Blastochloris viridis: one gene and its partner. Each later gene encodes a partner of the first gene's protein in a complex. Links are inferred from orthologs where the notes say so. Each region holds a gene or a part of one and is shown in the gene's direction. Other genes may lie near its edges.

Region 1 (3,126 bases):
GTGCTCGGCATGCTGCCCGGCGTCGCCAAGATGAAGGACCAGATCGCAGCCTCCGGCATGAGCGATGCCACCTTCCGCCGCCAGCGCGCCATCATCGATTCGATGACGCCGCAGGAGCGCCGCAGCCCCGACCTGCTCAAGGCCAGCCGCAAGCGCCGCATCGCGGCCGGCTCTGGCACCAAGGTCGAGGAGGTCAATCGGCTGCTGAAGATGCACCGCGGCATGGCCGACATGATGAAGGCGATGGGCGGCGCCAAGCGCGGCCCGCTGGCCGGCATCGGCCGGGCGCTGGGCTTCGGCGGCGGCGGCATGCCCCAGCCGACGCCGGAAATGCTGGAAGAGTTCAAGCGCCGCGGCCCGGCGGCGTTCGCCGACAAGATGCCGGAGCTGCCCAAGGATTTCGGCAAGGCGCTGCCCGGCGGCATGCCGGGCGGCCCGCCCTCCGGTCTGCCGGGGCTGCCGGGGCGCTTCCCCGGCCTGCCGTTCGGAACGAAAAAGAAGTGATTTCCTGGACTTAACGTTCGAGATTGGAAAGGACTGCCAACATGTCTCTCAAGATCCGCCTCGCCCGCCGCGGCACCAAGAAGCGCCCGCACTACGCGATTGTTCTCGCCGACGAGCGCGCGCCGCGCGATGGCCGCTTCCTGGAGAAGCTCGGCACCTATGACCCGCTGCGCGGCAAGGACGAAGGCACCCGCGTCCAGTTCGACGTCGAGGCGGTGAAGGCCTGGCTCGCCAAGGGCGCCCAGCCGACCGACCGCGTCGCCCGCTTCTTCGACGCCGCCGGCCTCCTGACCCGCAAGGCCCGCTCGAACCCCGAGAAGGCCAAGCCGAAGAAGAAGGCCCAGGAGCGCGCCGCCGCCGAGGCCGCCGCTGCGGCGGCCGCTGCCGCCGAGTGATCCGAAATCCGGCCGATCAGGCCGGAGTTTCGGTCTCCGGTCGCCGAAATATCCCTTCTGATCAAAGGGGGTTCGGCGAGGTTGTTTTCGGACATCACGACGTGATCGCCCGGAAACCGTCTAGAGCGTCCGCCGATCCGATTGAAACAAGCGGACGTTCTAAGTCTTTGAGTTGTCGCATTCTCTTCCGCAATACCGGTTCCCACTTTTGCGGAGAATGCTCTAATGCCCAGCTGTCGTCCCGGGTCACGGCAAAGCCGCTCGCCCGGGACGCCACGTTCGATTGACGGAGGCTCCGCGATGTCCGGCGACATCCCGCCCCGACCGGAGCCGGCGGCCGGCGAATCCCGCGTCTGCGTCGCCCGCATCGCCGGCACTTACGGTGTGCGCGGCGAGGTGCGTCTGCTGGTCTTCACCGAGGACCCCGACGCCCTCCGCACGCTGGGACCGTTCGAGGACCAGGCCGGCACCCGCACCTTCTCGCTCACCAGCCTTCGCCCGCACGGCGAGGGTTTTGTCGCCCGCCTGGCCGAGATCGCCAGCTGCGACGACGCCGAGGCGCATCGCAATACCGATCTGTTCGTCCCCCGCGCCCGCCTCCCCGCCATCGACGACGAGGAGACGTTTTATCACGCCGACCTGATCGGCCTTGAGGCCCGCACCCCGTCCGGCGATATCGTCGGCAAGGTGGTGGCGGTGCAGAACTTCGGCGCCGGCGATATTCTCGACATCGCGCCGACCGGCAGCAAAACCAGCCAGATGGTGCCGTTCACCAAAGCGATGGTGCCTTCGGTCGACCTCGGCGCCGGCTACCTCACCCTCGCCTCAGCCGACGTCGTGGTGCCGCCGGCGCCGCGCCGATCCCGGAGCCCCCGCCCGTGAGCGTTTCGCCCTCCCCCGTCCGCGCGCTGATCTTCGACATGGATGGTACGCTGGTCGACAACATGGCCGCCCACACCGCGGCGTGGGGCGAATGGCACGCCCGCCGCGGCCTGCCGTTCGACCAGCCGAGCTTCTTCGACCGCACCGCCGGCCGCACCGACCTCGACATCCTGGCCGACCTCGAGCCGCAGCGCTCGCGCGCAGACTTGGTCGCGCTCGGCGAGGAGAAAGAGGCGATCTACCGCGAGCTGTTCCTGCCGCAGCGCCGGCTCACCGCCGGCACCGCAGCGCTGTTGGCCGAGGCCGGCCGTCGCGGCCTGCCGATGGCGGTAGCGACCGCGGCACCGCCGCCCAACATCGATTTCATCCTCGATGGCTTGGGCATCCGCCGCCATTTTCGCGCCGTGGTATCGCCGGCGCTCGGCCTGCCCGGCAAGCCGGCGCCCGATATGTTCCTGGAGGCGGCCGAGCTGATGGCGGTCGAGCCCGCTGCCTGCCTGGTGTTCGAGGATGCCCCGCTCGGCGTCGAGGCCGCCAGGCGCGCCGGCATGCGCGCGGTGGCGCTGACCACCACGCTGCCGGCGGCGGCGTTCGCCGGCAATCCCCACGTCATCGAAACCCGCCCTGACTTCGCCGGCTTCGATCTCGCCGCGTTGACCGGGCCCGGACTGGCAGCATGAGCTGGCGCGCCGACATCCTGACGCTGTTCCCCGAGGCGTTTCCCGGACCGCTCGGGCTGTCGCTGGCCGGGCGCGGGCTCAACGACGGCAAGTGGGCGCTCGCCGCCACCGACATCCGCGGCTTTGCGCTCGACCGCCACCGCTCGGTCGATGACACCCCGGCCGGCGGCGGCGCCGGCATGGTGATGCGCGCCGACGTGCTGGCGCGGGCGATCGACGCGATCGCGCCCGAAGGCGATCCCAGGCCGCGCCTGTTGATGTCGCCGCGCGGCGTGCCGCTGACGCAACAGGCCGTGCGCGCGCTCGCCGCCGGCCCCGGCGTCGTGGTGGTGTGCGGCCGGTTCGAAGGGGTCGACCAGCGCGTGATCGAGGCCCGCGCCCTTCAGGAGGTCTCGATCGGCGACTACGTGCTGTCGGGCGGCGAGATCGCGGCGATGGCGCTGCTCGACGCCTGCGTGCGGCTGATCCCCGGGGTGATGGGCAACGCCGAGTCGGGCACCGAGGAGAGCTTTTCGTCCGGCCTGCTCGAATACCCGCAATATACCCGCCCGCAGCTGTTCGAGGGCCGCGGCATCCCGGAGGTCGTCACCTCCGGCGACCACGCCAAGGTGGCGGCGTGGCGGAAGGCGGAGGCCGAGCGGCTGACGAAGGCGCGAAGGCCGGAC
Region 2 (3,069 bases), 1.3 Mb from region 1 along the record:
CGCTGAGCGAGCGTCTGTCGAAGCTCGGTCTGGCCAACGCGCTGGTGATCGACGGGGCCGAGGTGAACACGAATTTCGGCCTCGCCGCGCGCAACCTGCCGAACCTGGACGTGCTGCCGGTGCAGGGCATCAACGTCTACGACATTCTGCGGCGCGAAAAGCTGGTGCTGACCCGCGCTGCCGTTGAGGCGCTGGAGGCGCGATTCAAATGAGCATCGACCCGCGCCTCTATGATGTCATCGTCTCTCCGGTGATCACCGAAAAGGCGACGATGGCGTCCGAGAACAATCAAGTGGTGTTCAAGGTCGCCCGGACCGCGACGAAGCCGCAGATCAAGGAAGCGGTGGAGAAGCTGTTCGAGGTCAAGGTCGAGGCCGTCAACACCTTGGTCCGCAAGGGCAAGGTCAAGCGGTTCCGTGGCCGGATCGGCGAACAGTCCGACGTCAAGCGGGCGATCGTGACCCTCGCCGAGGGCCACAAGATCGACGTGACGACGGGCCTGTGAGGCGACGGGGAGACTGAAAATGGCTTTGAAGACATTTAAGCCCGTCACGCCGTCGCAGCGCCAGTTGGTGCTGGTCGACCGGTCGACGCTGTGGAAGGGCAAGCCGGTCAAGGCGCTGACGGTCGGCAAGTCGTCCAGCGGCGGCCGCAACAATATGGGGCGGATCACGGTCCGTTTCCGCGGCGGCGGCCACAAGCAATCCTACCGCTTGGTCGACTTCAAGCGGTTGAAGCGCGATATGCCGGCGACGGTTGAGCGGCTCGAGTACGATCCCAACCGGTCGGCGTTCATCGCGCTGATCCGGTACGAGGACGGCACGCTCAGCTACATTCTGGCGCCGCAGCGGCTGTCGCCGGGCGACGCCGTGATCGCTGGCCGTCAGGTCGACGTGAAGCCGGGCAACGCCATGCCGCTCAGCTCGGCGCCGGTCGGCACGATCGTGCACAATGTCGAGATGAAGGCGGGCAAGGGCGGGCAGATTGCGCGCTCGGCCGGCACCTACGCGCAGATCGTCGGTCGCGACCAGGGTTACGTCATCCTGCGTCTCAACTCCGGTGAGCAGCGCTTGGTCTCGGGTGCCTGCTACGCGACGGTCGGTGCGGTGTCCAACGCCGATCACATGAACGTCTCGAGCGGCAAGGCCGGACGCTCGCGGTGGCTCGGGTTCCGCCCGCACAACCGCGGCGTGACGATGAACCCGATCGATCATCCGCACGGCGGTGGTGAAGGCCGTACCTCGGGTGGCCGTCATCCGGTGACGCCGTGGGGCTTCCCGACCAAGGGCAAAAAGACGCGCAGCAACAAGCGGACCGACAAGTTTATCGTGTCGAGCCGTCACGCTCGCAAGAAGAAGTGAGGATTGGCGATGGCGCGTTCGGTCTGGAAGGGCCCGTTCGTCGACGGCTTTCTGCTCAAGAAGGCAGAAGCTGCGCGCGGCTCGGGCCGCGCCGAGGTGATCAAGATCTGGAGCCGCCGCTCCACGATCCTGCCGCAGTTCGTCGGCCTCACCTTCGGCGTCTATAACGGCAACAAGCACGTTCCGGTGTACGTGAGCGAGGACATGGTCGGGCATAAGTTCGGCGAGTTCTCGCCGACCCGGACATTCCACGGCCACGCGGCCGACAAGAAAGCCAAGCGGAAGTGAGGCGAGGTCGTCATGGGTAAGCCGGCGCGCGAGCGCACACTTAAAGATAGCGAGGCGATGGCCCAGGCGCGCAATCTGCGCGTCAGCCCGCAGAAGCTCAACCTGGTTGCGGGCCTGATCCGCGGCAAGAAGGTTGCGAGCGCGCTGGCCGACCTCGAATTTTCGAAGAAGCGCATCGCAAAAGACGTTCGCAAGTGCTTGGAATCGGCTATCGCCAATGCGGAGAACAATCACAATCTGGACGTCGATGATCTGATCGTCGCCGACGCCCACGTCGGCAAGTCGATGGTCATCAAGCGGTTCGTTCCGCGTGGCCGTGGTCGTGTCGGACGGATTTTGCGGGCGTTTTCGAATATCACCATCGTCGTCCGCCAGGTCGAGGCGGCTGCCTCCGAGTGAGAGGCCGGAGAGCAACATGGGTCAGAAGGTCAATCCGATCGGGCTTCGGCTCGGCATCAACCGGACCTGGGACAGCCGCTGGTTCGCCACAAAGGGCGAGTACGGCAAGCTGCTCCATGAGGATATGGAAATCCGGCGTCAGCTCCAGAAGGAGCTGAAGCAGGCCGCGGTGTCGCGCATCATCATCGAGCGTCCGCACAAGAAGTGCCGCGTCACCATCCACTCGGCTCGTCCGGGCGTGGTGATCGGCAAGAAGGGCGCCGACATCGACAAGCTGCGTAAGCGCATCGGTGCGCTGACGAAATCGGAAGTGGTTCTGAATATCGTCGAGAACCGCAAGCCGGAGGTCGATGCCAAGCTGGTGGCCGAGTCGATCGCCCAGCAGCTGGAGCGCCGCGTGGCGTTCCGCCGGGCCATGAAGCGCGCCGTTCAGTCGGCGATGCGTCTGGGCGCCGAGGGCATTCGTATCAACTGCTCGGGGCGTCTTGGCGGTGCCGAGATCGCGCGCATGGAGTGGTATCGCGAAGGTCGCGTGCCGCTGCACACGCTGCGCGCGGATATCGACTACGGTCAGGCCACGGCGTTCACGACCTACGGCACCTGCGGCGTGAAGGTGTGGATCTTCAAGGGCGAGATCCTCGAGCACGACCCGATGGCGCAGGACAAGCGCCTGGCGGAAGCCGAGCCGTCCTCTGGTCGCTCGCGTCGCGACCAGGCGGTCTGAAGATAGGGAAACGGACGGCGAGCCATGCTGCAGCCCAACCGAACGAAATTTCGCAAGGCCCACAAGGGCCGCATTCACGGTGTCGCCACCGCCGGGACCTCGCTCAATTTCGGCCAGTTCGGCCTGAAGGCGATGGAGCCGGAGCGTGTCACCGCGCGTCAGATCGAAGCGGCCCGCCGCGCGATGACGCGCCACATGAAGCGCGCCGGGCGCGTCTGGATCCGAGTGTTTCCGGACGTGCCGGTGTCGAAGAAGCCGGCCGAAGTCCGCATGGGCTCCGGCAAGGGCGCTCCCGAA

What was found.
Region 2: the proteins of rimM (region 1) and rpsS are in contact, whole or in part, in a crystal structure (PDB 3A1P), measured with the Thermus thermophilus proteins. The link is inferred for Blastochloris viridis from one-to-one orthologs. Residues at the interface, in WP_008632437.1 of Thermus thermophilus: Val4, Glu5, Ile6, Gly7, Arg8, Arg22, Gly23, Glu24, Val26, Leu84, Glu85, Glu86, Gly87, Arg88, Tyr89, Tyr90, Tyr91, Phe92, Leu94, Asp111, Ile112, Leu113, Asp114, Ala115, Gly116, Ala117, Gln118, Asp119, Val120, Ile122; in WP_011173711.1 of Thermus thermophilus: Lys28, Arg29, Leu30, Lys32, Thr48, Gln56, His57, Val58, Pro59, Val60, Tyr61, Thr63, Met66, Glu73, Phe74, Pro76, Thr77, Arg78, Arg81, His83, Gly84, Lys85, Glu86, Ala87, Lys88, Ala89, Thr90, Lys91, Lys92, Lys93.

What each region holds. Positions count from the first base shown.
Region 1 is NZ_CP012946.1:205,591-208,716, reverse strand. Bases 175-2,990 are described here. They hold rimM (ribosome maturation factor RimM), read left to right. Parts: upstream 175-1,199; coding sequence 1,200-1,781; downstream 1,782-2,990. Other genes in these bases: trmD (tRNA (guanosine(37)-N1)-methyltransferase TrmD), read left to right, coding at 2,458-2,990; BVIR_RS00980 (HAD family hydrolase), read left to right, coding at 1,778-2,461; rpsP (30S ribosomal protein S16), read left to right, coding at 546-899; ffh (signal recognition particle protein), read left to right, coding at 175-504. Outside these bases: more of ffh, read left to right, coding at 1-174; more of trmD, read left to right, coding at 2,991-3,126. UniProt on the Escherichia coli protein: One of at least 4 proteins (Era, RbfA, RimM and RsgA/YjeQ) that assist in the late assembly stage of the 30S ribosomal subunit.
Region 2 is NZ_CP012946.1:1,508,815-1,511,883, forward strand. Bases 251-3,009 are described here. They hold rpsS (30S ribosomal protein S19), read left to right. Parts: upstream 251-1,370; coding sequence 1,371-1,649; downstream 1,650-3,009. Other genes in these bases: BVIR_RS06690 (50S ribosomal protein L23), read left to right, coding at 251-505; rplB (50S ribosomal protein L2), read left to right, coding at 525-1,361; rplV (50S ribosomal protein L22), read left to right, coding at 1,662-2,048; rpsC (30S ribosomal protein S3), read left to right, coding at 2,065-2,772; rplP (50S ribosomal protein L16), read left to right, coding at 2,797-3,009. Also shown: rplD (50S ribosomal protein L4), read left to right, coding at 1-212; more of BVIR_RS06690, read left to right, coding at 209-250; more of rplP, read left to right, coding at 3,010-3,069. UniProt on the Escherichia coli protein: In the E.coli 70S ribosome in the initiation state it has been modeled to contact the 23S rRNA of the 50S subunit forming part of bridge B1a; this bridge is broken in the model with bound EF-G.